3 regions of the Peribacillus sp. FSL P2-0133 genome follow, and region 1 is predicted to be linked to each of the others. Evidence: a T-box and tRNA genes for the amino acid it is inferred to sense, from the RefSeq annotation. Region 1 holds a T-box; the other regions hold tRNA genes.
The links. A T-box is a leader RNA that pairs with one kind of tRNA and senses whether it is charged. The one in region 1 lies ahead of pheS (phenylalanine--tRNA ligase subunit alpha), so its partner is inferred to be a tRNA-Phe.

Region 1 (9,346 bases):
CGTCCTAGAATGGCTGCCACTTCGTATGCAACACCAAGCATGCTCAATGCGTCGGAACGGTTTGGAGTCAGCCCAAGTTCCAGCACTTCATCACTTAGACCAAGTTCCTCCAATGCATCTTTCCCTACTTCCACATCATTAGGGAAGACGAAGATACCTGTAGCATAATCCTTGGAAACGAGCTTGGATTCGAAGCCCAATTCCTGAAGCGAGCAAATCATCCCGTGCGATTCCTCTCCACGAAGTTTCGCTTTCTTGATTTTGAAATTACCTGGAAGGACTGCGCCAACAGTAGCGACTGCGACCTTTTGGCCTTTATCGACATTCGGTGCTCCACAGATGATCTGAACGGGATTTTCGGCCCCGATATCAACTTGGCATTTATTCAATTTATCCGCATTTGGATGCTGTTCACGTTCAATGACATGCCCGATGACGACCCCTTTTAGCCCTTCACTTTTCTTTTCCACCCCTTCAACCTCAATGCCGCTTTTCGTGATTTTGTCAGCTAGCTCCGTCGCATTGATGCCTGAAAGGTCAACATAATCTTGTAACCATTTATATGACACAAACATGGTAGGTCCTCCTTTTTAAAATAAAAATTTATGCTTCGTGATGGTTGAATTGTTTTAAGAATCGAACATCATTCGTATAGAAATGACGGATATCATCCACACCGTACTTCAACATGGCAATCCGTTCCACGCCGATTCCAAATGCGAATCCAGAGTATTTCTTGGAATCGAAGCCAGCCATTTCAAGGACGTTCGGATGAACGATCCCGCCGCCAAGCACTTCGATCCAGCCTGTTTGTTTACATACGCTGCAGCCTTTACCACCACAGATTTTACAAGAAATATCCACTTCGACGGAAGGCTCCGTAAATGGGAAGAAACTTGGACGAAGACGGATTTCTCGGTCTTGCCCGAATACTTTTTTCGCAAATACGTCCAGCGTTCCTTTCAGGTCGCTCATGCTGATGTTCTCATCAATGACCAAGCCCTCAATTTGCTGGAATTGATGGGAGTGTGTAGCATCATCGTTATCACGGCGATATACTTTTCCTGGGCAAATGATTTTAACAGGACCTTGCCCTTTATGTTTTTCCATCGTTCTGGCTTGAACAGGTGAAGTGTGTGTACGCATCAGGATTTCATCCGTTATGTAGAAGGAATCCTGCATATCACGTGCCGGATGGCTTTTTGGCAAGTTAAGTGCCTCGAAGTTGTAGTAGTCGCTTTCGACTTCAGGACCTTCCGCAACGGTATAACCCATACCGATGAATAAGTCTTCGATTTCTTCCACGACACGTGTTAATGGGTGTAGATTCCCCTTGTTAACCGGACGTCCAGGAAGTGTGACGTCAATCGTTTCAGTTGCTAGCTTTGCATTGACTGCCGCAGTTTCTAGTGCTTTTTGTTTCTCCTCGATCTTTGTTGCGATCGCTTCCCTTACATCATTGGCCAGTGCCCCGATTTTCGGGCGTTCTTCGGCAGATAATTTACCCATGCCGCGTAATACCTCAGTGATTGGCCCTTTTTTCCCTAAATAAGCAACTCGGACTTCATTCAGTTCTTTTAATTCGGAAGCGGCGGCAACTTTTTGCAACGCTTCTTCCTGCAGTTCTAGTAAACGTTCCTGCATCATGTCTTCCTCCTTTATTTTCCTTTTGTAAAAATGAACACAAAAAAACCCCAATCCCTAAAGGGACGAGGTTTATGTATCGCGGTACCACCCTTATTAGTGCACGAACAAAAAAACTTCTGCACTCACTTCATTAAAAATAACGGCTCTTCACCGGAACATTTTTCGGACATCATGTCTTCCCAATGCCAACTCGAAAGGTGAATTCCCTTAAGCAGTGCCATAAAAATGCTTTCAGTCAAGGCATTTTTTCCCTGGATATGGTTAACTTAAGCTACTACTCTTTGTCATCGTTGTTTTCATTATAAAATTCTGTTTTATTATATTATAATTCTTCGGCCGTTTCAAATCGATTTTCGTAAATAGTACATTAAAATCCCGGCAGCGATCCCCACATTCAATGATTCGCTTTTTCCGTAGATGGGAATATAAAGGTTTTTAGTCGTTTTCTCCAGTAATTCCTTCGATACTCCTTGGCCTTCATTACCGACCAACAAGGCAAACCGGGAAGACTTTTCCACTTCTTCAAATGGCGATGCGCCTTCTAATGCCGTGCCATATACCGGTGTGCCGCTTTCCTTCAGCTCATCGATGATTTCGAAAAGGTTCCCTTTAATGACAGGCATATGAAAGAGGCTCCCTTGCGTCGAACGGACCACTTTGGGATTATACAAGTCAGCACACCCTTCGCCAAGTATGACTGCATCGATTCCAGCTGCATCCGCTGTCCTGATCATCGTTCCAATATTCCCCGGATCTTGTACAGCATCGATCAACAAAAGTTTATCCGGATTGATGGACGCCATGCTCGTTGATTTCTGTTCACAAACAGCAGCAATTCCCTGCGGGGCTTCGGTATCACAAATCGCCTTCATAATATCATTTTTCACATAAATGAGTTCTGTGCCTTCCACCTTAAAATGTGCAGGCATTTCAGTTTCTTCATTGATGATCACTTCCAAGACGATTTCTTCTTTTAAGGCTTCTTCAACTAGGTGAAAACCCTCGACTAAATATTTACCTGTTTTATCTCGTTCTTTTTTCGTCAAAAGTTTTTTCCATTGCTTAACTTGCGGGTTTTTTACGGATTCAATATATTTCAAGGGTAAACGCTCCTTTAACTTCACACTGATTTTCCTATTATAACGCAATTCACATACATATTGCATGTGAGTTTGTGAAATGCTATTAATGTCAGTCATTATGTGTTAGAGGAGGAATAATTATGAATTTAAACTTACGTAATGCGATCATCCAAAATGTATCTGGAAATTCGCAAGATCAGTTGGAAGACACGATTGTCGATGCCATACAAAATGGCGAGGAAAAAATGCTACCTGGATTGGGAGTCTTATTCGAGGTCATCTGGCAAAATTCATCTGAGCAGGAAAAACAGGAAATGATCACTGCCCTTGAAGCAGGATTAAAAAAATAACAGCCTTCAAAGGCTGTTATTTTTTTGATTTCGCTTCGCAAGCCTTCAGTTCTTCGATGGAGACTTCTTCATCAAGCAGCAAGATGAATTTTTTTGCGCTCACTTCTTCGAGCATCGCTTTTGTCTCATCATAAGAGTAGCCGTATTTCGTGAAAAAGCTGCGTAAATCTCCAGATCCTTCATCTGTGAAGTAGTGGAAGATTCTTAAAAAAAGAGTGTCCTCCTTATCCTGATTGGCGATGATCAGTATATCCGTATGTTCATTTCCAAGCTGCACATTATTTTTTATATTAGCTGCTACTGTCATTTGGGTGCCAGATACGCCTTTAGCTTTTAAGTCTTGAATTGCAGCAAGTAGTTCCGGATTAGAGTCAAAAACACCATATACGTTTTTTTCCATGTTTCTCCCCCTCCTTGTTACTCTACTTAAAATAATACCTTTGTCATTATACCTTGCAGCTTTAACAATAAACAAGCAAATAGTCTATTGAGAATTCCTGACTAATGAACAAGGGAACCCTTTGCCTAAAGGTTTTTTTAAAAAAAACAGCCTGGTTCAGTTTGCAGATAAAAAGGGTTCGAAAAATATATCCTTCATCAAACGAACCAACTGAACCAAAGCAATATCTTCAACTCATCATGTATGATTTCTATCAAAGGGAGACCCCGCGTAAAGCGAATGCCTGGAATGGAAATCAACGTCCCAATTTTACAAGCCATAAAGAAACTGCAGACAAACTCGATTTTCATCTAGTTTGTCTACAGTCTGAACAGCCTTGTGCAGGCAGTTATTTTGCGTATTACAGATTGTCGGTATTAATTCGATTTTTGATGTATTCATCCTGCAAGCCTTCCTCTTGCTGCCCGCTGGCATTCAGGCTCTCGGTCCGATCCAGTGATCCTTGTGCATCAAGGGCTTTATCAGTATCAGCAGAAAACGGGTCTGCATGAGGGTCGCTTGCTAGTGTTCCTTCATTATTCCCTGGTTTTTTCTTCTTGAATTTTTCTGTGGAGTTCCCCCAGATTTCCCTTTCTTGAGCTCGCTTTGTATCCAGCTCTTCATTTCCAAAGATGTTCGCAGAATTCCCATGGAGTTCTTCGCTTCTTCCTGGCTGTGCCTCCACTTCCCCTGTTTGATAGGCATTTGCAGTTGTTTCAGGAAAAAGGTTCGGGTCCGGATTGTTCACCACCCCTGTTTTAAGCGGATTCTCTGCAGGTTCGTCCGTTTCCTCCATGCGATTGGAAGTTATGCTCTCCCGTGCTGTTACGGTTTCCGATTCATCTAACAGAATCAGGAATTTTCCAGCCTCCACTTCATTTATATAAGCGGTGGCTTCACTATCAGCAAGCCCTAACTCACCTAGTCGGTTCCTTATATCTTCAGAACCCTCATTCAGGAAAAAGTGTTTCATCTTATCAATGAAGGAATCCTCGTTAGAGTTAGTAACGACGTCGACATCCGGATCACGCTTTTGATTGACGAAATCCAATTCTTCTTTCTTATCAGCCATTACCGTTATTTCCCCTTCATGGACCCCCTTTTCCTTGAGGGATTGAATAGCCTGGATTATTTCTCTTTCCGTATTAAAAACACCATATAATGTTTTTCCCATGCATCTTCCTCCTCCTATTATTCCGATATTTCTTCTTATGTGTATTTATACCCTGATGGGTGCCAATTAAACAAAAAGGTTTGCCTTCCCTAGGCTCGTACCTTTAATCAGTCTTTTAGACCCAAAAGAAGCCTGCAGTTTTAAAAACTGCAGGCTTTTTTCTTCACCTTTAGAAGCGGTCGGTTCTACGTTCAGTTGCCTTTTTCTCATTTACGATTGATTCATCTGTACTATCAAGCTGGATATCTTCCTTTTTAAGAGTATCCTGAACTTGTTCCGTTTCTTGTACAGCATGTTTCTTGATGACAATTTCATCTGTGACGACCGGCTTTTTCGAAACTTCCAATTTTTCTTCAACTACGGGGATCCGTAATGTTTTCCCATCTTCAATGCTTCCGGTTTCCAGGTTCGCTTCACGTCCTGAATCTGATCTATGCTCGACTGTCACTTCTTCGTGTTCAACAGGGACATTAATCGTTTTATGCTGTTCATTGACTTCTTTGTTAATGACGACTTCTCCTGTCTGAACTCTTTCTTTGTCAATGTTCAGCTGTTCTTCCCGAAGTGTAAGCGTCCTTTCATCCTCTGGCAATTCACGGCCTTGTCCGTTGACTCCATAAACACCTTCTTTATTTAATGCATCGGTTTTTTCAGTGCCATTATATAGTTGGTTGGTGGAATTTGTATCAAGCCGTGTAGCGGCAGTATCCATATTTCCGGTCGTGAATTTATCTCTTGCCGTTCCAAGATGGCCTTCACCTTCTTCTACCAGAACCAGGACTTTTCCATTTTCTACATCAAAGACATGTTCAGCCGCTTCACTATTCGAAAGGCCTGCATTCGCCAATCTTGTTGAAAGGTCTGCCGTATCATCCGGCATGAAGAAACGTGCCACCTTGTCCATAAATGATTCGTCGTTAGGAACATTCGTCATTGTATGAACATCCGTTTCACGTTGAGTGTTCGTGAAATCCAATGTTTCTTCCTTGTCTGCGACGACCGTTATATCGTCCCCTTCAAAGCCCTTTGCTTTAAGTGCATTAATTGCCTGGATCACTTCTGCATTTGATTCATATACTCCATATACTGTTTTATTCATTTTACATTCCTCCTTAGGTTTTGTTGTTTCGTTTAGTGGATGCTATGTATAAACTCTACCCGCTATGAACCTAAGTAAACGAGGAATGAATATTTCATTTATGTTATATCATTTACAAATTGTTCTCGACACAGAACGCTTTTTCAATTGAAATCCAGACTTTTCAAGGGTTTCCCCATTTATAAAAATGTAATGTTTAGCCAAATAATTCTATTTCATTTTTTTTCTTCTATTATAATGCCACAGCCTTTATTAGCAGGTCCGCTATATGCACCGCTTTCGTACATTCTCCCAAGTTTTCCCTCTCGATCCCCAATTGCATTTGCAATAGACAGCCAGGGTTTGCCGTGACAACAATATCGGCCTGAGTCGATTTCGTGTGTTCCATTTTGGAGTCGAGGATATTCATGGACATCTCTGATTCAACAATATTATAAATCCCTGCGGAGCCACAGCACCGATCCGCATCCTTCATTTCCCTGAAGTCGATTCCTTCTATCGATTGAAGGAGAATTCGCGGAGCCAAGGAGGTGTTCATCACATTCCGTAAATGACAGGAATCCTGAAAAGTTACCGATTGAGCCGGCAGTTTTAAGCGAACCTTTTCCTGGAAACGCAAATCAACAAGTATCTCGCTGATATCTTTCAACTTATTTTTAAATGCAACTGCACGGTCATGCCATTCCGGTTCAGCTTGGAGCAAATGGTCATAATCTATGAGAAAAGCTCCACAGCCGCCGGCATTCGTAATGATATAATCAACTTCCTCCGCTTCAAAAGCTTCTATATTACGCTTGGCCAGTTGCTTTGCACCTGCTTTTTCACCACTGTGCCCATGCAGCGCCCCGCAACATGCCTGGGATTTCGGAATCACGATTTCACATCCTGCCAGCTGAAGAAGTTTTAGTGTGGCCTTGTTCGTTTCCAAAAACATGGTATCCATCAAGCAGCCGGAAAAGAAAGCCACCTTTTTGAGCGGGGTTCCGATTGCAGGCAGCCCGGTTGGCCTATTTTTCATTTCTGATTTTTTCGGGACTTTCGGCAGCACCTTTTCCATGGTTGCCAAATTATTCGGAAGCATGTTGAGGACTCCCGTTTTTCGGGCCATGTATTGCAGACCTGATCTCTGATAGAAGCCAAGCAAGCTCGTCATGGCCTGCATTCGCTCCTGGTGCGGGAATAACCCACTAAAAACGGCCTTGCGGATCGTTTTTACAGGGTAACTATGCTTTTTATTCTGATGGATGATATCCCTTGCTTCTTCAAGAAGATGTCCATATTTCACACCTGAAGGACACACAGGTTCACAAGCCCTGCAGCCGAGGCAAAGACTCAATGAACGTTCTACATCCTCATCGGGCTCAATCACACCATCCGCCACCGCTTTCATAAGTGCAATCCGGCCCCTTGGCGAATGGGATTCCTTCAGCCCCGATTCCATATATGTCGGGCAGTGGGGTAAGCAAAAGCCGCAGCGCATACAATTCAACAATTCATCTTCATTCATTTTTTCAGCGAATTGCATGGCGATGGTTTCCCTTTCCTGAACTGTCGTCATGAAGAAACCACCACCCTTTTCCTGGTTTCCTTGGCAAATACTTTGCCGGGATTCATGATGTTATTGGGATCGAAAGCTTGTTTAATCGCTCTCATGGCATCAATCCCTTCTTTCTTCAGCTTCCATTCAAGATAAGGGGCCTTCATCGCCCCTACACCATGTTCACCGGTAATCGTCCCGCCAAGGTCGATAGCCGCGGCAAAAATGTCGGCAAAAGCGAGCTCCACTCTCTCCATTTCCTCATGATCACGAGCGTCGGTAATGCACGTTGGATGCAGGTTCCCATCCCCAGCATGGCCGAAAGTGCAAATGTCCACGTTATGCTTGACAGCAATCTCATTAATCGCCTTAACCATCTTGGCAATTTCCGACCGTGGAACGGTGGCATCCTCCAAAATGGTCGTCGGCTTGAGGCGTGCCAGTGCAGAGAGGGCTGTCCGTCTTGCGGTTTTCAAGGCGGCAGCGTCAGATTCCGTTTCGGCAATTTCCACTGAAACCGCCTTTTCCTGTAGACAAATATCGGCCATCCTTTTCATATCACGTTCCACCACTTCAGGCGGACCATCTTGTTCAATCAGCAGGACGGCTTCCACATTGGTGGGCAAACCGATTTTCGCGAAGTCCTCAACCACGATCAACGTCGGCCGATCCAGAAATTCCAATGTAACTGGAATGATTTTATTTGAAATGATCTTGGCCACTGACTGGGCTGCAGCATCCAGATCTTGATATAAGGCAAGCATCGTCTTTGTCGTTTCCGGCATTGGGATCAGCTTTAAGATCGCTTCCGTTACGATGCCCAAGGTCCCTTCTGACCCGACAAAAAGTTTCGTTAAATCATATCCGGCTACATCTTTGGCAAGCTTGCCCCCTGTTCGAATGATGTCCCCATTCGGAAGGACCACTTCTAGCCCGATGACATAATCACGGGTGACTCCGTACTTTAATCCTCGCAGTCCACCAGAGTTCTCATTAATGTTTCCGCCAATAGTGGAGATTTTCATCGAACTGGGATCCGGCGGATAAAACAATCCCTTTTCTTCAACTGCTGAAATCAAGTCCAATGTGATAAGCCCAGGCTGTACGGTCGCCGTTAAGTTCTCCTCATCTATTTCAAGTAATGAATTCATTCGATTGAATAAAAGCACAAGCCCCCCCTCTGTCGGGCAAGTGCCTCCGCTTAAATTCGTCCCAGACCCGCGTGGAACGATCGGAACATGGTATTCATTGCAAACTTTGACGATGGCTGCGATTTCAGCTGTGCAGCCCGGTTTAATGACAGCATCAGGCATCGCTTGAAACCCTGGCGTTGCATCATATGAATAGACTAGACATTCCACTTTCGAGTCATCGAAATTCTCCTGACCGACGATGGTAAGAAGTAGCTGCTTAACCTGTTTTGTTAACATGTACATCCTCCTCATATAAACATAGGAAATTCGAGATATTTTATATGATGTAAGTATAAGAAAGAAAACACTCAATCATCTATGTATGAACATATAGAATTTAGAGCTTTCCATAGAATTAATTTGTATGTTTATCCAATATACTTAATGCTAGATACATAGTGACTAAATCGTCTAGCTTCCTGGGATTCAGGCGGGTCAAATCTTCTATGCGCTTGAGCCTGTAATGGAGGGTATTGATATGGATATGCAGGGCTCTAGCGGTCTCCTTTAAGGATAGATCACATGCAAAATACATGGAAAGGGTTTTAAGCAGCTCCTCATTAGGAAGCAACTCCTGAATCGTCCGGGATAAATATTCCTGTCTTGTTTCAGCTGTAACTTCATCAAGCAGGACCTCAAGCTTCAAGTCCTCGTCTAATATGATCCCCGATGAAGGAAGCGCGATTTTCAAAGAACGTTCCGCTTTAAAAAACGCTGACCTGAAAGCGGATCCCGATGCACGCGAACTAACTCCTGCACACACTTTATAACCCGAACTCTCTTCCAGCTTTTTTTGGAGTTTACTTAATTTCTTTAATTGCTGGA
Region 2 (9,346 bases), 2.4 Mb from region 1:
GTCGTGTTAAAGACAAAGAAAACAACTACATATGCGACAACGGTAAAGCAGTAAGACAGCTAAGCTAACGCCTTGTAAAAAATCAGGAGCAACTTCACTGTTCTTTAAAGAAGATTTAATTGAAAAAAGAAGGAATTATACGTCCTTAGACGGAAATATAGACCATATGAATATTATTAAACTTTCATATGTATTTCACAATTGATGGAAAGTAGGAAAAGCCATGGGAAAATCGAAAAGTTTACAAGAAATCTATAACTCCAACCGTCCAGAAAATAATGAACTTTTCCGAGCGATACAACAGCATCTACAAATGAAGCATCCAGACAAACGAATGACAGCTACTAGAACATTGCAAATAATTGTGGCTGATTGTGTTTCATCTGGAGAGCTGCGTAATGTGGAAGCCCGCCTTCTTTACAGTTAATACGGATCTGTTGTTTCATTAGCCCTTTGAAATATTCAAACACATAAAGGATCTCATCAATGAAAGAATTTATAAAAAATCCAAAAAAATTTGGCCTAATCGTGCCACTTGTGACACTGGCTTTTTTTTGCAGCTATTTACTGGATGCTCAACCAGATACAACTTAAATAAATAAGACAACTCGATTATGAGCTTTCTTTTTTTAAGCAGGTAAAATCGGCCCATTTGTTGAATAAAGTAAATGGAATGAAGTAAATAATATGTATCTCTTCTATCCATCTTGTTATGATCGATTCCGAGACCTAGCAATCGAGCTTGAATCAACATGTCCCATGTAATTTGGTTCGTTTCGTAAACTCAGCAACATTCATTCTTTCGCGTACTTCGGGCAATCACTTTTGCCTTTGGAAAAGTCGCCTGTTATATACATATCTACTTTCAACTGGTGAGTTAAAATGCACAAAAGATAAAGATTGACAACACTTTTATCGTGACTCATACTAGAAGTGACTTAATGACAGAATATTGAGAATAGTGGAGGGGTAATTATGAATAAGATTTTCGTTCCTAACGCAATCGCCACTTTAACAAGTCTTTTCTATAGTTCGACTACAATGAATGAGTATCTAGCAATGAGAACCGCTCAATTCTACATTGAAGACCTGAAGTTATTGCAAGACGTGGAAGCTGTTGCCTTGGCAATTGAAAATCAAAATGCTTTCGCTTTAATGTCTAAATTTAAATTATTTGATTATAAGGCTGCTGAAGAAATTGAAATCGCACTATCCTCTTCTGGCTATACGGAAGCAGAGCTAAGTGCTATGAATATTGAAATCTAAAATCATTGACCAATCTGTTAACGGAACGAATGGTAGAGTTAATACTCTTTGATCCATTCGTTTTATTATTAATCGTAAGAACAAACGTACTCTATACTATTGCTGATAAAATAATTATTTAATGGATAATATTTCTCATGACTCCCCGCAATATCTGTGGCACATAAATTCATGTATCGCCTTCATTCTTGAGTGATGAAAAATCAATGCACAATATCCCGCACATTTTGTACATATGTTGTAGTGCGTCATAAACGAAAAAAGCTTCACACAATTAAGTGTGATGCTTTTTGTAATAGCGATTCTTCGCTATTGATGATACCGGTGGCCGGGGTCGAACCCGCACTCCAGAGGAACACGATTTTGAGTCGTGCTTCGGGCAATTTCGAAATGAAAACGAACCCTTATCCATTGATATATCGACAATATAAAGCTTGAATGACGTCTCACTATTCGGTTGTATTCGTAAGATTCATTTTCAACGTGTTCACCGCTTGAACGTTTGTAAGTTATTGTTTTCCTATGTAGCTTAGAATGGACGGATATTGGAAATGATAGAATATCCCCCTCCCGAACACTAGTATTTAGAAATACAATAATAAGACGCCGCCCGCGTGGGAAGCGTCTTTTTCTTTTGTTTGTTCTGCATTATTAAAAATATCAAATAAGTATAAGGGAAGCCCATATACCTCTTGGGTTTCTCCTATTATTATAAAAAAATCAACATTAACATTTAACACAGCCATAAAAAACTCCCTTCCAAGTCGACTATTATGAACATCATGCCTTGTCCACTTTTTTTACAGTCTACCTGAAAAGGGTAACATCAAGTCGAAGTCAGACATTACCTAGGTCGGAAAAATATAACAGCATTTTCAGCCTGAGCGTTTACAAACCCATTCCTAACCATACATAATACAACATCACTTATAGGAGCACCTACCCGTAGGAACTTTCTACACGGGGATGCGCTTCCGATTATTTCAATTTTAGCAATATTCTCAAAGTTATCTTCATCTCTTACTATAATGACTACATCTGGACGCTTATTACTCATACAACCACCTCCTTTTGATGTCATAAATTAAATTATTCAGTTGTACATGAAGTTGTCGCGGCTTTTTTATTAATAAATTTCTAGGAAATAATTATCATTTTAAAGCAATGGGAGAGTCGCTAGATTCTTATCGAATAAACTTCACCGCGAGGTCGCCACGGAGATCAATCGGCAGCTTTGTTCCGCTAACAGGTAACGTTAGTTCAAACAACCGCCCTTTCAGTGGGCGTTTTTTCTAGGTCGAAAATCAAAACATTCTGATTTAACATAGCCTAAATAAAAACGCACGACTAAAAATCCGTGAAGACACGAAAAAACGGCTTTCCAATTAAGGAAAACCGCTTTATATCGTCGTTCTAAGATACCGGTGGCCGGGGTCGAACCGGCACTCCAGAGGAACACGATTTTGAGTCGTGCGGAAAGTATCCACGTTAAATATATCCGTTAAAACGCCGTCACCATTGGCGTTAGATTGTTCAGCAAATCAGACGGATTCCACCGTCGCGTACGACCGTATCAGATTAACGATAGTATACCCGGAAATGTCGAAATATGCAAACGAGTGTCGTAGTATGATGGCGCATTATATAATAGAAGAAAGGCGACCAATTGCGGTCGCTTTTTGGACTTACACGGACGTATCGCCAATGCGCCCGTTCATATAGTCAACAGTAGTCTCAGGATACTCTGTATTGGTTTCCAATAAAAAATTTTATATCCATATGGTTACTTAATAGTTTAAGATTATTTGTTAATATTTTATGTTATTATCATAATGGTTAGCTTATCCATAAAAGGATGTAACTGAAATGAGTGAATAATAGAACTATGACTCGGAGGAACTTATAATGAATAAATTTAGATGGTCAATGGTTGGACTTATAGTAGCTGCAGCAGCTATTTCAGTAATAATAACAATCAATCAGAACGCTAAAAATTTTGAAGCAAAGCAAGAAGATACGACTCCTGTTTTGGAGACAACGGAAGTGGAATACGAGACAACTGAAGAAGAAGATACGGAAGTAGAAACTATAAAAAATGAAAAAATTCTATATGAACTAGGTCTTGGCCCATCTTCAAAAAGAGAAGACGTTATGAAAACAATGCACAGTATGACTCATCAAAAAGTAGTTTCTGAAGAAAAATGGTACAACCTTGAAATGAATTCTGAAAACATCAATGCAGTCTATGAATTCATTAATGATAGCGAAGTTATCGACTATAAAAGTGAATTGCTAAGAATCGTAGGAAACTGGAAAGAAGGAAACTTCGACAATATAGTGGAAGATCACAATTACCTTTGGGGAGAACAAAATGGAAATGTCGGTAAAGCTACTGGAACTCTTACTCCTGAAGAAGAAGCTCAATTTGTTAAAGCAAACTTTGAATAGTCATTAAAAATCGAGCCCATCGAGTATTATATTAATATAAACAATAGGGGCTATTTCCGCTGACCCCCAAAGTGAAAATTTGATTCGCGGATTTATAATTCAGCAGATTTAGAGATATTCGCCCCCTGCCTTGGGGTAAATCGGTCATACCCCGGCTGCCCCTCCCGATACACACGCATATGTCTTCGTTGGCACACGAATTGCTTTATTATTTTATTCATTTCGTTGTATGAAGCACGCAATTCTATTAACATAATAGACATTTGAGGCAGTCGATATGCAACACAAACCGCGTCATAACAACGTTTGTGCACAACGGATTATTATCGAATATACACTTATGTAAACATCGTTGATTTAACGCGATTTATACTACGCTAATAAGGGCGATGTACCCCGCTATACTGCATAATGCTGTCGGCCATTCCGTGTATAGGACACTGCATAAACGGTAAGCTGAGCCCCGGAGTTTCAGGCGCCTATGCCCACGAGGAGCACCGTACAGGTGAAACGGACGCTCAGCCCTGGTATACGCCCTGTATTCGGAATACTTCGGAATGATCCCGTATCTTATCCTTTTAATACTCTCGGTAACAATTATTGACCGCCTTTGCTATGTCTAATAAAATCGGGTAATGCGTCGAAATGACGAAAGCTCATTCCGGTAGTATTTTATCGTATGTTCACGGATATTCCTTATTTCCCCATCCTTCAAAAACAACGCCAGTGCGTCGTCGAAGTCAAGGAAATCTGACCGCATGCTCCCACGCAGCTTCGAAATATCTTCCGTTGCTAAATCGTTATTACTCTTTCCCTTGCCAATTTTCGCCACTCTAGTACGGTTAATTACCCGATACAGCGCGTACGATTCGCCGCGTACGACTTTTACCTACAAAATCGTGCGCATACAACGAAAAAACGGCGACCTACCATTGCGGGTAGATTGCCATCAAATCGACGTTTATATTAACGTATATGATACCGGTGGCCGGGGTCGAACCGGCACTCCAGAGGAACACGATTTTGAGTCGTGCGCGTCTGCCAATTCCGCCACACCGGCATGTATGTTGGAGGCGGCAACCGGAATCGAACCGGTGGTAAAGGTTTTGCAGACCTCTGCCTTACCGCTTGGCTATGCCGCCAACGTTTTTGGAGCGAAAGACGGGATTCGAACCCGCGACCCCAACCTTGGCAAGGTTGTATTCTACCACTGAACTACTTTCGCATATGGCTGGGCTAGAAGGGATCGAACCTTCGCATGACGGAATCAAAATCCGTTGCCTTACCGCTTGGCTATAGCCCATTAACGTTGTATTCATTATATCACATTTATTGAAAAATGGGGCGACTGATGGGAATCGAACCCACGAATGCCTGAACCACAATCAGGTGCGTTAACCACTTCGCCACAACCGCCATTATAAGATTAAAATTGGCAGGGGTAGTAGGACTCGAACCCACACTGGAGGTTTTGGAGACCTCTGTTCTACCTTTAAACTATACCCCTATAAGATGGTGGAGGGGGGCAGATTCGAACTGCCGAACCCTAAGGAGCGGATTTACAGTCCGCCGCGTTTAGCCACTTCGCTACCCCTCCGCATATGGATGAAACATGGTGCCGGCAAGAGGACTTGAACCCCCAACCTACTGATTACAAGTCAGTTGCTCTACCAGTTGAGCTACACCGGCACTACTATGGTGGCTCAGGACGGAATCGAACCGCCGACACAAGGATTTTCAGTCCTTTGCTCTACCGACTGAGCTACTGAGCCAAACAATGAAAATGGCGGTCCCGACGGGAATCGAACCCGCGATCTCCTGCGTGACAGGCAGGCATGTTAACCGCTACACCACGGGACCATAGATTGCGGGGACAGGATTTGAACCTGCGACCTTCGGGTTATGAGCCCGACGAGCTACCGGACTGCTCCACCCCGCGACGTTAATAATGTTGCTATTAGGAATCAAGTTTTCGTGTTTAGCGTTTCAATAGGATGAATAATCAAACCCATTATGTAGAAACAACTTGTTCTTATTGAAAAATGGTGGAGGATGACGGGATCGAACCGCCGACCCTCTGCTTGTAAGGCAGATGCTCTCCCAGCTGAGCTAATCCTCCAATATGTTGTCTTAATGGTGACCCGTACGGGATTCGAACCCGTGTTACCGCCGTGAAAGGGCGGTGTCTTAACCGCTTGACCAACGGGCCAGGTATAAAATGGCGGAGAGCAAGGGATTTGAACCCTTGAGACAGGGTTACCCGTCTACACGATTTCCAATCGTGCTCCTTCGGCCACTCGGACAGCTCTCCAATAATGGCTCCGCAGGTAGGACTCGAACCTACGACCGTTCGGTTAACAGCCGAATGCTCTACCACTGAGCTACTGCGGAACAATACAAGCTTGGCGACGTCCTACTCTCACAGGGGGAAACCCCCAACTACCATCGGCGCTGAAGAGCTTAACTGCCGTGTTCGGAATGGGAACGGGTGTGACCTCTTCGCTATCGTCACCAAACATTGTTAGCATTTCCAAGACATATATTAGTATAACATCTTTTTGAGAAAATGCAAGAAGAAATTTTCATTCCTTCAAAACTAGATAATAAGAAGGTATTTCATTTTTTTAAAGCGTTGGTTAAGTCCTCGATCTATTAGTATCAGTCAGCTCCACATGTCGCCACGCTTCCACCTCTGACCTATCAACCTGATCATCTTTCAGGGATCTTACTAGCTTGCGCCATGGGAAATCTCATCTTGAGGGGGGCTTCATGCTTAGATGCTTTCAGCACTTATCCCGTCCGCACGTAGCTACCCAGCTATGCCTTTGGCAAGACAACTGGTACACCAGCGGTGCGTCCATCCCGGTCCTCTCGTACTAAGGACAGCTCCTCTCAAATTTCCTGCGCCCGCGACGGATAGGGACCGAACTGTCTCACGACGTTCTGAACCCAGCTCGCGTACCGCTTTAATGGGCGAACAGCCCAACCCTTGGGACCGACTACAGCCCCAGGATGCGATGAGCCGACATCGAGGTGCCAAACCTCCCCGTCGATGTGGACTCTTGGGGGAGATAAGCCTGTTATCCCCGGGGTAGCTTTTATCCGTTGAGCGATGGCCCTTCCATGCGGAACCACCGGATCACTAAGCCCGACTTTCGTCCCTGCTCGACTTGTAGGTCTCGCAGTCAAGCTCCCTTGTGCCTTTACACTCTACGAATGATTTCCAACCATTCTGAGGGAACCTTTGGGCGCCTCCGTTACTCTTTAGGAGGCGACCGCCCCAGTCAAACTGCCCACCTGACACTGTCTCCCACCCCGATAAGGGGCGCGGGTTAGAATTTCAATACAGCCAGGGTAGTATCCCACCAACGCCTCCACCGAAGCTAGCGCTCCGGCTTCTCAGGCTCCTACCTATCCTGTACAAGCTGTACCAAAATTCAATATCAGGCTGCAGTAAAGCTCCACGGGGTCTTTCCGTCCTGTCGCGGGTAACCTGCATCTTCACAGGTACTATAATTTCACCGAGTCTCTCGTTGAGACAGTGCCCAGATCGTTACACCTTTCGTGCGGGTCGGAACTTACCCGACAAGGAATTTCGCTACCTTAGGACCGTTATAGTTACGGCCGCCGTTTACTGGGGCTTCGGTTCAAAGCTTCGCTTGCGCTAACCTCTCCCCTTAACCTTCCAGCACCGGGCAGGTGTCAGCCCCTATACTTCGCCTTGCGGCTTCGCAGAGACCTGTGTTTTTGCTAAACAGTCGCCTGGGCCTATTCACTGCGGCTTTTCTGGGCTATTCACCCTAAAAAGCACCCCTTCTCCCGAAGTTACGGGGTCATTTTGCCGAGTTCCTTAACGAGAGTTCTCTCGCACACCTTAGGATTCTCTCCTCGCCTACCTGTGTCGGTTTGCGGTACGGGCACCTTACATCTCACTAGAGGCTTTTCTTGGCAGCGTGGAATCAGGAACTTCGGTACTATATTTCCCTCGCCATCACAGCTCCGCCTTAATGGAAACGGGATTTGCCTCGTTTCCGGCCTAACTGCTTGGACGCGCATATCCAACAGCGCGCTTACCCTATCCTTCTGCGTCCCCCCATCGTTCAAACGATGTATAGGTGGTACAGGAATATCAACCTGTTGTCCATCGCCTACGCCTTTCGGCCTCGGCTTAGGTCCCGACTAACCCTGAGCGGACGAGCCTTCCTCAGGAAACCTTAGGCATTCGGTGGAAGGGATTCTCACCCTTCTTTCGCTACTCATACCGGCATTCTCACTTCTAAGCGCTCCACCAGTCCTTCCGGTCTGACTTCAACGCCCTTAGAACGCTCTCCTACCATCGACACCTAATGGTGTCAATCCACAGCTTCGGTGATACGTTTAGCCCCGGTACATTTTCGGCGCGGAGTCACTCGACCAGTGAGCTATTACGCACTCTTTAAATGGTGGCTGCTTCTAAGCCAACATCCTGGTTGTCTAAGCAACTCCACATCCTTTTCCACTTAACGTATACTTTGGGACCTTAGCTGGTGGTCTGGGCTGTTTCCCTTTCGACTACGGATCTTATCACTCGCAGTCTGACTCCCAAGAATAAGTATTTGGCATTCGGAGTTTGACTGAATTCGGTAACCCGTTGGGGGCCCCTAGTCCAATCAGTGCTCTACCTCCAATACTCTCATCTTGAGGCTAGCCCTAAAGCTATTTCGGAGAGAACCAGCTATCTCCAGGTTCGATTGGAATTTCTCCGCTACCCACACCTCATCCCCGCACTTTTCAACGTGCGTGGGTTCGGGCCTCCATTCAGTGTTACCTGAACTTCACCCTGGACATGGGTAGATCACCTGGTTTCGGGTCTACGACCTCATACTCATTCGCCCTATTCAGACTCGCTTTCGCTGCGGCTCCGTCTCATCAACTTAACCTCGCATGAAATCGTAACTCGCCGGTTCATTCTACAAAAGGCACGCCATTACCCATTAACGGGCTTTGACTACTTGTAGGCACACGGTTTCAGGATCTATTTCACTCCCCTTCCGGGGTGCTTTTCACCTTTCCCTCACGGTACTGGTTCACTATCGGTCACTAGGGAGTATTTAGCCTTGGGAGATGGTCCTCCCTGCTTCCGACGGGATTTCTCGTGTCCCGCCGTACTCAGGATCCACTCAGGAGGGAACGAAGTTTCAACTACAGGGTTTTTACCTTCTTCGACGGACCTTTCCAGGTCACTTCATTTACCCCGTTCCTTTGTAACTCCATGTTGAGTGTCCTACAACCCCAAGAGGCAAGCCTCTTGGTTTGGGCTAATTCCGTTTCGCTCGCCGCTACTCAGGAAATCGCGTTTGCTTTCTCTTCCTCCGGGTACTTAGATGTTTCAGTTCCCCGGGTCTGCCTTCAGTACCCTATGTATTCAGGTAAAGATACTGTTCCATTACGAACAGTGGGTTTCCCCATTCGGAAATCTCCGGATCAAAGCTTACTTACAGCTCCCCGAAGCATATCGGTGTTAGTCCCGTCCTTCATCGGCTCCTAGTGCCAAGGCATCCACCGTGCGCCCTTTCTAACTTAACCGTTAAAAAAGTCTTACAGATGCTTTGAAAAAAATTAATTGCCTTCTATCTATTATCTAGTTTTCAAG
Region 3 (9,346 bases), 1.0 Mb from region 1:
CTTTCTGGTCTGTAACTGACACTGAGGCGCGAAAGCGTGGGGAGCAAACAGGATTAGATACCCTGGTAGTCCACGCCGTAAACGATGAGTGCTAAGTGTTAGAGGGTTTCCGCCCTTTAGTGCTGCAGCTAACGCATTAAGCACTCCGCCTGGGGAGTACGGCCGCAAGGCTGAAACTCAAAGGAATTGACGGGGGCCCGCACAAGCGGTGGAGCATGTGGTTTAATTCGAAGCAACGCGAAGAACCTTACCAGGTCTTGACATCCTCTGACAACCCTAGAGATAGGGCTTTCCCCTTCGGGGGACAGAGTGACAGGTGGTGCATGGTTGTCGTCAGCTCGTGTCGTGAGATGTTGGGTTAAGTCCCGCAACGAGCGCAACCCTTGATCTTAGTTGCCAGCATTCAGTTGGGCACTCTAAGGTGACTGCCGGTGACAAACCGGAGGAAGGTGGGGATGACGTCAAATCATCATGCCCCTTATGACCTGGGCTACACACGTGCTACAATGGATGGTACAAAGGGCTGCAAACCTGCGAAGGTAAGCGAATCCCATAAAGCCATTCTCAGTTCGGATTGCAGGCTGCAACTCGCCTGCATGAAGCCGGAATCGCTAGTAATCGCGGATCAGCATGCCGCGGTGAATACGTTCCCGGGCCTTGTACACACCGCCCGTCACACCACGAGAGTTTGTAACACCCGAAGTCGGTGAGGTAACCTTTATGGAGCCAGCCGCCTAAGGTGGGACAGATGATTGGGGTGAAGTCGTAACAAGGTAGCCGTATCGGAAGGTGCGGCTGGATCACCTCCTTTCTAAGGATAATTACGAGAGCGCTTTTGTTTTGTTCAGTTTTGAATGAGTAATTCATTCAATAGGAAAGAGAAGCATCACGATGTGATGGATTCTTTCTGCTTTGTTCCTTGAAAACTAGATAATAGATAGAAGGCAATTAATTTTTTTCAAAGCATCTGTAAGACTTTTTTAACGGTTAAGTTAGAAAGGGCGCACGGTGGATGCCTTGGCACTAGGAGCCGATGAAGGACGGGACTAACACCGATATGCTTCGGGGAGCTGTAAGTAAGCTTTGATCCGGAGATTTCCGAATGGGGAAACCCACTGTTCGTAATGGAACAGTATCTTTACCTGAATACATAGGGTACTGAAGGCAGACCCGGGGAACTGAAACATCTAAGTACCCGGAGGAAGAGAAAGCAAACGCGATTTCCTGAGTAGCGGCGAGCGAAACGGAATTAGCCCAAACCAAGAGGCTTGCCTCTTGGGGTTGTAGGACACTCAACATGGAGTTACAAAGGAACGGGGTAAATGAAGTGATCTGGAAAGGTCCGTCGAAGAAGGTAAAAACCCTGTAGTTGAAACTTCGTTCCCTCCTGAGTGGATCCTGAGTACGGCGGGACACGAGAAATCCCGTCGGAAGCAGGGAGGACCATCTCCCAAGGCTAAATACTCCCTAGTGACCGATAGTGAACCAGTACCGTGAGGGAAAGGTGAAAAGCACCCCGGAAGGGGAGTGAAATAGATCCTGAAACCGTGTGCCTACAAGTAGTCAAAGCCCGTTAATGGGTAATGGCGTGCCTTTTGTAGAATGAACCGGCGAGTTACGATTTCATGCGAGGTTAAGTTGATGAGACGGAGCCGCAGCGAAAGCGAGTCTGAATAGGGCGAATGAGTATGAGGTCGTAGACCCGAAACCAGGTGATCTACCCATGTCCAGGGTGAAGTTCAGGTAACACTGAATGGAGGCCCGAACCCACGCACGTTGAAAAGTGCGGGGATGAGGTGTGGGTAGCGGAGAAATTCCAATCGAACCTGGAGATAGCTGGTTCTCTCCGAAATAGCTTTAGGGCTAGCCTCAAGATGAGAGTATTGGAGGTAGAGCACTGATTGGACTAGGGGCCCCCAACGGGTTACCGAATTCAGTCAAACTCCGAATGCCAAATACTTATTCTTGGGAGTCAGACTGCGAGTGATAAGATCCGTAGTCGAAAGGGAAACAGCCCAGACCACCAGCTAAGGTCCCAAAGTATACGTTAAGTGGAAAAGGATGTGGAGTTGCTTAGACAACCAGGATGTTGGCTTAGAAGCAGCCACCATTTAAAGAGTGCGTAATAGCTCACTGGTCGAGTGACTCCGCGCCGAAAATGTACCGGGGCTAAACGTATCACCGAAGCTGTGGATTGACACCATTAGGTGTCGATGGTAGGAGAGCGTTCTAAGGGCGTTGAAGTCAGACCGGAAGGACTGGTGGAGCGCTTAGAAGTGAGAATGCCGGTATGAGTAGCGAAAGAAGGGTGAGAATCCCTTCCACCGAATGCCTAAGGTTTCCTGAGGAAGGCTCGTCCGCTCAGGGTTAGTCGGGACCTAAGCCGAGGCCGAAAGGCGTAGGCGATGGACAACAGGTTGATATTCCTGTACCACCTATACATCGTTTGAACGATGGGGGGACGCAGAAGGATAGGGTAAGCGCGCTGTTGGATATGCGCGTCCAAGCAGTTAGGCCGGAAACGAGGCAAATCCCGTTTCCATTAAGGCGGAGCTGTGATGGCGAGGGAAATATAGTACCGAAGTTCCTGATTCCACGCTGCCAAGAAAAGCCTCTAGTGAGATGTAAGGTGCCCGTACCGCAAACCGACACAGGTAGGCGAGGAGAGAATCCTAAGGTGTGCGAGAGAACTCTCGTTAAGGAACTCGGCAAAATGACCCCGTAACTTCGGGAGAAGGGGTGCTTTTTAGGGTGAATAGCCCAGAAAAGCCGCAGTGAATAGGCCCAGGCGACTGTTTAGCAAAAACACAGGTCTCTGCGAAGCCGCAAGGCGAAGTATAGGGGCTGACACCTGCCCGGTGCTGGAAGGTTAAGGGGAGAGGTTAGCGCAAGCGAAGCTTTGAACCGAAGCCCCAGTAAACGGCGGCCGTAACTATAACGGTCCTAAGGTAGCGAAATTCCTTGTCGGGTAAGTTCCGACCCGCACGAAAGGTGTAACGATCTGGGCACTGTCTCAACGAGAGACTCGGTGAAATTATAGTACCTGTGAAGATGCAGGTTACCCGCGACAGGACGGAAAGACCCCGTGGAGCTTTACTGCAGCCTGATATTGAATTTTGGTACAGCTTGTACAGGATAGGTAGGAGCCTGAGAAGCCGGAGCGCTAGCTTCGGTGGAGGCGTTGGTGGGATACTACCCTGGCTGTATTGAAATTCTAACCCGCGCCCCTTATCGGGGTGGGAGACAGTGTCAGGTGGGCAGTTTGACTGGGGCGGTCGCCTCCTAAAGAGTAACGGAGGCGCCCAAAGGTTCCCTCAGAATGGTTGGAAATCATTCGTAGAGTGTAAAGGCACAAGGGAGCTTGACTGCGAGACCTACAAGTCGAGCAGGGACGAAAGTCGGGCTTAGTGATCCGGTGGTTCCGCATGGAAGGGCCATCGCTCAACGGATAAAAGCTACCCCGGGGATAACAGGCTTATCTCCCCCAAGAGTCCACATCGACGGGGAGGTTTGGCACCTCGATGTCGGCTCATCGCATCCTGGGGCTGTAGTCGGTCCCAAGGGTTGGGCTGTTCGCCCATTAAAGCGGTACGCGAGCTGGGTTCAGAACGTCGTGAGACAGTTCGGTCCCTATCCGTCGCGGGCGCAGGAAATTTGAGAGGAGCTGTCCTTAGTACGAGAGGACCGGGATGGACGCACCGCTGGTGTACCAGTTGTCTTGCCAAAGGCATAGCTGGGTAGCTACGTGCGGACGGGATAAGTGCTGAAAGCATCTAAGCATGAAGCCCCCCTCAAGATGAGATTTCCCATGGCGCAAGCTAGTAAGATCCCTGAAAGATGATCAGGTTGATAGGTCAGAGGTGGAAGCGTGGCGACATGTGGAGCTGACTGATACTAATAGATCGAGGACTTAACCAACGCTTTAAAAAAATGAAATACCTTCTTATTATCTAGTTTTGAAGGAATGAAAATTTCTTCTTGCATTTTCTCAAAAAGACGTTATAATAATATATGTCTTGAAAAAATGTTAACATTGTTTGGTGACGATAGCGAAGAGGTCACACCCGTTCCCATTCCGAACACGGCAGTTAAGCTCTTCAGCGCCGATGGTAGTTGGGGGTTTCCCCCTGTGAGAGTAGGACGTCGCCAAGCAGTTTCATATGGAGGATTAGCTCAGCTGGGAGAGCATCTGCCTTACAAGCAGAGGGTCGGCGGTTCGATCCCGTCATCCTCCACCATTTTACACCTGCCGGTGTAGCTCAACTGGTAGAGCAACTGACTTGTAATCAGTAGGTTGGGGGTTCAAGTCCTCTTGCCGGCACCATTTTAAGATAGTACAAGCACGAGCCATTAGCTCAGTTGGTAGAGCATCTGACTTTTAATCAGAGGGTCGAAGGTTCGAATCCTTCATGGCTCACCATTTTATATGCGGGTGTGGCGGAATTGGCAGACGCACCAGACTTAGGATCTGGCGCCGCAAGGCGTGGGGGTTCAAGTCCCTTCACCCGCATCTTTCATGCGGAAGTAGTTCAGTGGTAGAATACAACCTTGCCAAGGTTGGGGTCGCGGGTTCGAATCCCGTCTTCCGCTCCACTTTTCGTATGTGCCGGGGTGGCGGAACTGGCAGACGCACAGGACTTAAAATCCTGCGGTAGGTGACTACCGTACCGGTTCGATTCCGGTCCTCGGCACCATCATAATATGCGCCCGTAGCTCAATTGGATAGAGCATCTGACTACGAATCAGAAGGTTGTAGGTTCGACTCCCGCCGGGCGCACCATGTTTTTATTGCGGGAAGTAGCTCAGCTTGGTAGAGCACTTGGTTTGGGACCAAGGGGTCGCAGGTTCGAATCCTGTCTTCCCGACCACGTGATTTTTAATGAATGGGGCCTTAGCTCAGCTGGGAGAGCGCCTGCCTTGCACGCAGGAGGTCAGCGGTTCGATCCCGCTAGGCTCCACCATTTTTCAATCAGATACTTATATTATATTGGCGGTGTAGCTCAGCTGGCTAGAGCGTACGGTTCATACCCGTGAGGTCGGGGGTTCGATCCCCTCCGCCGCTACCAATAAATATAAGGACCTTTAGCTCAGCTGGTTAGAGCAGACGGCTCATAACCGTCCGGTCGTAGGTTCGAGTCCTACAAGGTCCACCATATTCACTTTTCAAAAGCCATGGAGGTATACCCAAGTTCGGCTGAAGGGATCGGTCTTGAAAACCGACAGGGGAGTCAAATCCCGCGGGGGTTCGAATCCCTCTACCTCCTCCATTTTTTCAAAAAAGCAGCAAGTTGTTTTGAAACACCCTTACATAATGGATGTGGACAAAACGATATACACGAAAACTTGATGCAAATCGTTTCATTATTACCGTCGCGGGGTGGAGCAGTCCGGTAGCTCGTCGGGCTCATAACCCGAAGGTCGCAGGTTCAAATCCTGTCCCCGCAATTATTAGGTCCCGTGGTGTAGCGGTTAACATGCCTGCCTGTCACGCAGGAGATCGCGGGTTCGATTCCCGTCGGGACCGCCATTCTTTAAATTTGATACATATGTGGCTCAGTAGCTCAGTCGGTAGAGCAAAGGACTGAAAATCCTTGTGTCGGCGGTTCGATTCCGTCCTGAGCCACCATATTTCAAAAAATTACGGCGATTGTGGCGAAGTGGTTAACGCACCTGATTGTGGTTCAGGCATTCGTGGGTTCGATTCCCATCAGTCGCCCCATTTCGCGGGTGTAGTTTAGTGGTAAAACCTCAGCCTTCCAAGCTGATGATGAGGGTTCGATTCCCTTCACCCGCTCCAAATATGGGCCTATAGCTCAGCTGGTTAGAGCGCACGCCTGATAAGCGTGAGGTCGATGGTTCGAGTCCATTTAGGCCCACCATATTCATTGTTCCGCAGTAGCTCAGTGGTAGAGCATTCGGCTGTTAACCGAACGGTCGTAGGTTCGAGTCCTACCTGCGGAGCCATGGGGAAGTACTCAAGAGGCTGAAGAGGCGCCCCTGCTAAGGGTGTAGGTCGCGCGAGCGGCGCGAGGGTTCAAATCCCTCCTTCTCCGCCAGTTGGCCCGTTGGTCAAGCGGTTAAGACACCGCCCTTTCACGGCGGTAACACGGGTTCGAATCCCGTACGGGTCATAACAAAAAAGGAAGCATACATTCATGTATGCTTCTTTTTTTCATTTCTTTTCATTGATATAACTATCTTTTTGTTTATAGGGAATGTCTCCAAGATTGGATTCTATATTTTCTTCTTCAAGTGTAACTTCATATTCCTTTTGCTTTTTGTTCGTTATATTCACTCTATTTTTTCCTTCGATATCATTTGCGGCAAATCCTTCATAGTCTTCAGGAAACCCGTTCGTTTCATCCTCGGTTTTATAAAGGCCATTATAATTATCATGATCTCCTGTGTAATCGGATGGTGTTTCGGATGTACCGAATTTGGCAACTTCACCAAAGCTATCTTCTTTATCCACCATTTTGATTCCATGACGATTTTCAAAATGATCACCCTTGGATGGAATCAGTATTTCCTCTTCCACAGGCCGGTCTTGTGAAAGTGGCCGTTCTGGGGCGTGCTCGACACAGTAGAGGGTGCTTGGGATCGCTTCAAGCCTCTCGATGGGGATTTCCCTATTGCAGGTTTTACAATGTCCATACGAACCTTCCTCCATGGCTTTCAAAGCTTCATCGATTTTCTCCATTTCGGATTGTGCATGCTCATCGAGTGCTTGATTCCGTTCCATCTCGAATAGTTCGGTTCCTAGGTCAGCAGGATGATTATCATAGGCTGATAATTCCCCTACGGATTCGGTCTGGCTTTTCTCCAGAACGGATTGTTCATCATTTTGAATTCTATTACTTAGCTCATTTTTTTCTTGAAGCAGTTCTTTTTTGAATTTTTGCGTTTGTTGTTTCGTTGCCATATCGGATTCACTCCTTCTAAAGTCTAAATCTCATTTTATAATGGTTGTATTATCTATTACCCGAATCGGGGTATAGGAAAACAATATGGAACGGATGATAGAAAAAAAGGACTGAGCGATGAGCTCAGTCCTCGGAGATTATATAAGATAGCTGATGAATAATCCAATGGCCATGAGTAAGCCAAAGAAGGTGTTCGTTTGTGCCGTGGCTTTCATTGCTGGCACCATCGTGATCGGCTGCGTTTTACCTACGAAGCCTTTGATTGCGGCCAGGGCTTTCGGGATGCTTAGGAAGGCAAGGAGGATCCACGCCGTTACGCTTCCGGTAAGGACTAGCCCAACTATCCATAGATAAGAGAAGGCGAACATGATTGCCATGAATGTCAAGGCGTTTTTCCGACCCATGACTACCGGCATCGTTTTGCGGCCATGTGCCTTATCTCCGTCATGGTCACGTAGGTTATTGGATAAGTTGATCAATCCGACCAATATTCCACTTGGAATGGCAATTAAGATAGCTGTTGAAGAAACATCACCGGTTTGAATGAAAAAGGCGATCAGTATTATCAAAAAGCCCATGAACAATCCAGAAAAAAGTTCCCCGAATGGTGTATATGAAATGGGCAGGGGGCCGCCCGTATAAAGATAGCCGACAAGCATGCAAACCAGTCCTACTGCAGCAAGCCACCAAGATGATGCGGCACAGATATAGATTCCAATTATCAAGGCGATGGCATACATGCCAAGGGCCAAGTTCATGATTAGTTTGGGGGTCATCCCATGACGGACGATCCCGCCGCCAATGCCTACGGATTCCTCCGTATCCAAGCCTCTCTTGAAATCATAGTATTCATTGAATAAATTGGTTGCAGCTTGAATCAGGATACTTGCAATCATCATGGCAGCGAATAATAACCAATTCACTCCATCTTCCAAAAGTGCAATAACAGTTCCAAGTAAGACTGGGACAAAAGCTGCGGTTAGTGTATGTGGACGAATTAACTCCCACCAAATCTTCCAGGTCCGTTTAAGGGGAAGTCCGTCGTATTCTGTTTGCATTATTTCTCTCCTCAAAATCATTATTGGTTCTCTCGAAATTATAACAAATATTGAATTGTTGCACAAAAGGTAATCCTAATAAATGCAGGAAAAGTGGGCAAGGGTGATATTTGGAATTCATGGATGGGGCATTTCCAGAATTAAGGATATTTCTCCACATTCGCTAAGATTCATATAATAAGGAAAAAAGCAGGAAAGAATCGTTCGGTAAAGGGGCGTTTTATTGACATGAGGTTCAAGGGAGGTGTATCTTTAAATAGGTTAAAAAGCTTTTAAAATGTACATTTGGGGGGATTTTTTTGGCTATCTCAGAGGAAACTGAACAGTTTCAGGGACTGGCTTCAGCTATACAAAAGGCGAAGGACTTGAATGATCAAGTTCTATTCAGTCATATTAAGAAAGTTAATTGCAACAACCCCCTTTCATTTTATCAAGCTGGAAGAGAACGGTACGCGGGTGAGCGCTTTTTCTGGGAGGACCCTGCAAAGGAAATAACCATCACCGGTTTAGGCAATGTTAAGAAACTCAAAGCGGCATCGAATGCCGAACGTTATAGAGAAGTCGAAAAGAGCTGGATCAAACTGCAGAATACTGCTGTCAAAACAGGAGTGACCGATGTAGAAGCGACAGGTCCTATACTGTTTGGGGGCTTTTCTTTTGATTATGAAACTAACAGTACGCTCCTGTGGAATCAGTTCGGGGACAACCTGTTTTATATACCTGCCTTCATGCTGTCAATAGTGGGGAATCAAGCTTACTTAACGACAAACTTACTTTGTTCGCCTGATGATTCAGAAAAACTCTTCATAGATATGATAAATGAACGGGAAGCTTTCCTTTTCGAAAGCTTGGATGGCAATGGATCGGGTGCAAATTCCCTTGTTATGCAGAGGGAAGTCGAACCTGAGAAATGGAAGCGGACGGTCGAAGAGGCTGTTCAGGAAATCAAGACGACAGATCTCGACAAGATCGTTTTGGCAAGGGAGCTTAGACTTGGCTTTGAACGTTCCATCGATTCAGGGAAAGTGCTTGAACAATTGATTGCTGAGCAGCCATTAAGCTATATTTTCAGTTTGGAGGCTGGCGGTGACTGTTTTGTAGGTGCCACCCCTGAACGTTTAATTAAGAAACAGGGAAATGAAGTTTTTTCAACCTGTCTTGCCGGATCGATGGGGCGAGGGAAAGATGAGCAGGAAGATGTTTGTCTTGGTGAAGAATTGCTGCATGACCAAAAGAATTTACAAGAACATCAATATGTCGTGTCGATGATATCCAATGCTTTTGATTCTGTATGCGAAAAAGTGATGGTTCCTGCCGAACCGACACTTATGAAAAACCGTCATATCCAGCATTTGTACACACCGG

Region 2: it encodes a tRNA-Phe, which carries the amino acid that the T-box ahead of pheS (phenylalanine--tRNA ligase subunit alpha) is inferred to sense. The anticodon was not compared.
Region 3: it encodes a tRNA-Phe, which carries the amino acid that the T-box ahead of pheS (phenylalanine--tRNA ligase subunit alpha) is inferred to sense. The anticodon was not compared.

Annotation. Positions count from the first base shown of each region.
Region 1 covers NZ_CP150254.1:4,208,264-4,217,609, forward strand. The annotation lists gene pheT (phenylalanine--tRNA ligase subunit beta) at 1-575, opposite strand, end outside; gene pheS (phenylalanine--tRNA ligase subunit alpha) at 604-1,644, opposite strand; T-box leader at 1,703-1,944, opposite strand; gene MKY17_RS20235 (RNA methyltransferase) at 1,989-2,747, opposite strand; gene sspI (small acid-soluble spore protein SspI) at 2,870-3,079, shown strand; gene MKY17_RS20245 (general stress protein) at 3,096-3,479, opposite strand; gene MKY17_RS20250 (general stress protein) at 3,880-4,692, opposite strand; gene MKY17_RS20255 (YsnF/AvaK domain-containing protein) at 4,862-5,791, opposite strand; gene MKY17_RS20260 ((Fe-S)-binding protein) at 6,024-7,349, opposite strand; gene glcD (glycolate oxidase subunit GlcD) at 7,346-8,758, opposite strand; gene MKY17_RS20270 (sugar diacid recognition domain-containing protein) at 8,877-9,346, opposite strand, start outside.
Region 2 covers NZ_CP150254.1:812,982-822,327, reverse strand. The annotation lists gene MKY17_RS03965 (hypothetical protein) at 224-427, shown strand; gene MKY17_RS03960 (hypothetical protein) at 976-1,266, shown strand; gene MKY17_RS03955 (hypothetical protein) at 1,851-2,012, opposite strand; gene MKY17_RS03950 (hypothetical protein) at 2,111-2,323, opposite strand; gene MKY17_RS03945 (DUF6241 domain-containing protein) at 3,172-3,714, shown strand; tRNA gene MKY17_RS03940 (tRNA-Leu) at 4,694-4,774, opposite strand; tRNA gene MKY17_RS03935 (tRNA-Cys) at 4,783-4,856, opposite strand; tRNA gene MKY17_RS03930 (tRNA-Gly) at 4,865-4,939, opposite strand; tRNA gene MKY17_RS03925 (tRNA-Gln) at 4,943-5,017, opposite strand; tRNA gene MKY17_RS03920 (tRNA-His) at 5,055-5,130, opposite strand; tRNA gene MKY17_RS03915 (tRNA-Trp) at 5,148-5,221, opposite strand; tRNA gene MKY17_RS03910 (tRNA-Tyr) at 5,228-5,311, opposite strand; tRNA gene MKY17_RS03905 (tRNA-Thr) at 5,328-5,403, opposite strand; tRNA gene MKY17_RS03900 (tRNA-Phe) at 5,411-5,486, opposite strand; tRNA gene MKY17_RS03895 (tRNA-Asp) at 5,499-5,574, opposite strand; tRNA gene MKY17_RS03890 (tRNA-Met) at 5,580-5,653, opposite strand; tRNA gene MKY17_RS03885 (tRNA-Val) at 5,758-5,833, opposite strand; tRNA gene MKY17_RS03880 (tRNA-Glu) at 5,849-5,923, opposite strand; tRNA gene MKY17_RS03875 (tRNA-Ser) at 5,934-6,025, opposite strand; tRNA gene MKY17_RS03870 (tRNA-Asn) at 6,031-6,105, opposite strand; rRNA gene rrf (5S ribosomal RNA) at 6,115-6,230, opposite strand; rRNA gene MKY17_RS03860 (23S ribosomal RNA) at 6,347-9,279, opposite strand.
Region 3 covers NZ_CP150254.1:5,209,909-5,219,254, reverse strand. The annotation lists rRNA gene MKY17_RS25220 (16S ribosomal RNA) at 1-811, shown strand, start outside; rRNA gene MKY17_RS25215 (23S ribosomal RNA) at 986-3,918, shown strand; rRNA gene rrf (5S ribosomal RNA) at 4,037-4,152, shown strand; tRNA gene MKY17_RS25205 (tRNA-Val) at 4,163-4,238, shown strand; tRNA gene MKY17_RS25200 (tRNA-Thr) at 4,249-4,324, shown strand; tRNA gene MKY17_RS25195 (tRNA-Lys) at 4,345-4,420, shown strand; tRNA gene MKY17_RS25190 (tRNA-Leu) at 4,429-4,510, shown strand; tRNA gene MKY17_RS25185 (tRNA-Gly) at 4,519-4,593, shown strand; tRNA gene MKY17_RS25180 (tRNA-Leu) at 4,606-4,694, shown strand; tRNA gene MKY17_RS25175 (tRNA-Arg) at 4,704-4,780, shown strand; tRNA gene MKY17_RS25170 (tRNA-Pro) at 4,792-4,868, shown strand; tRNA gene MKY17_RS25165 (tRNA-Ala) at 4,886-4,961, shown strand; tRNA gene MKY17_RS25160 (tRNA-Met) at 4,990-5,066, shown strand; tRNA gene MKY17_RS25155 (tRNA-Ile) at 5,077-5,153, shown strand; tRNA gene MKY17_RS25150 (tRNA-Ser) at 5,175-5,267, shown strand; tRNA gene MKY17_RS25145 (tRNA-Met) at 5,372-5,445, shown strand; tRNA gene MKY17_RS25140 (tRNA-Asp) at 5,452-5,527, shown strand; tRNA gene MKY17_RS25135 (tRNA-Phe) at 5,551-5,626, shown strand; tRNA gene MKY17_RS25130 (tRNA-His) at 5,644-5,719, shown strand; tRNA gene MKY17_RS25125 (tRNA-Gly) at 5,724-5,797, shown strand; tRNA gene MKY17_RS25120 (tRNA-Ile) at 5,803-5,879, shown strand; tRNA gene MKY17_RS25115 (tRNA-Asn) at 5,890-5,964, shown strand; tRNA gene MKY17_RS25110 (tRNA-Ser) at 5,966-6,056, shown strand; tRNA gene MKY17_RS25105 (tRNA-Glu) at 6,060-6,131, shown strand; gene MKY17_RS25100 (TraR/DksA C4-type zinc finger protein) at 6,173-6,922, opposite strand; gene MKY17_RS25095 (1,4-dihydroxy-2-naphthoate polyprenyltransferase) at 7,061-7,981, opposite strand; gene MKY17_RS25090 (isochorismate synthase) at 8,281-9,346, shown strand, end outside.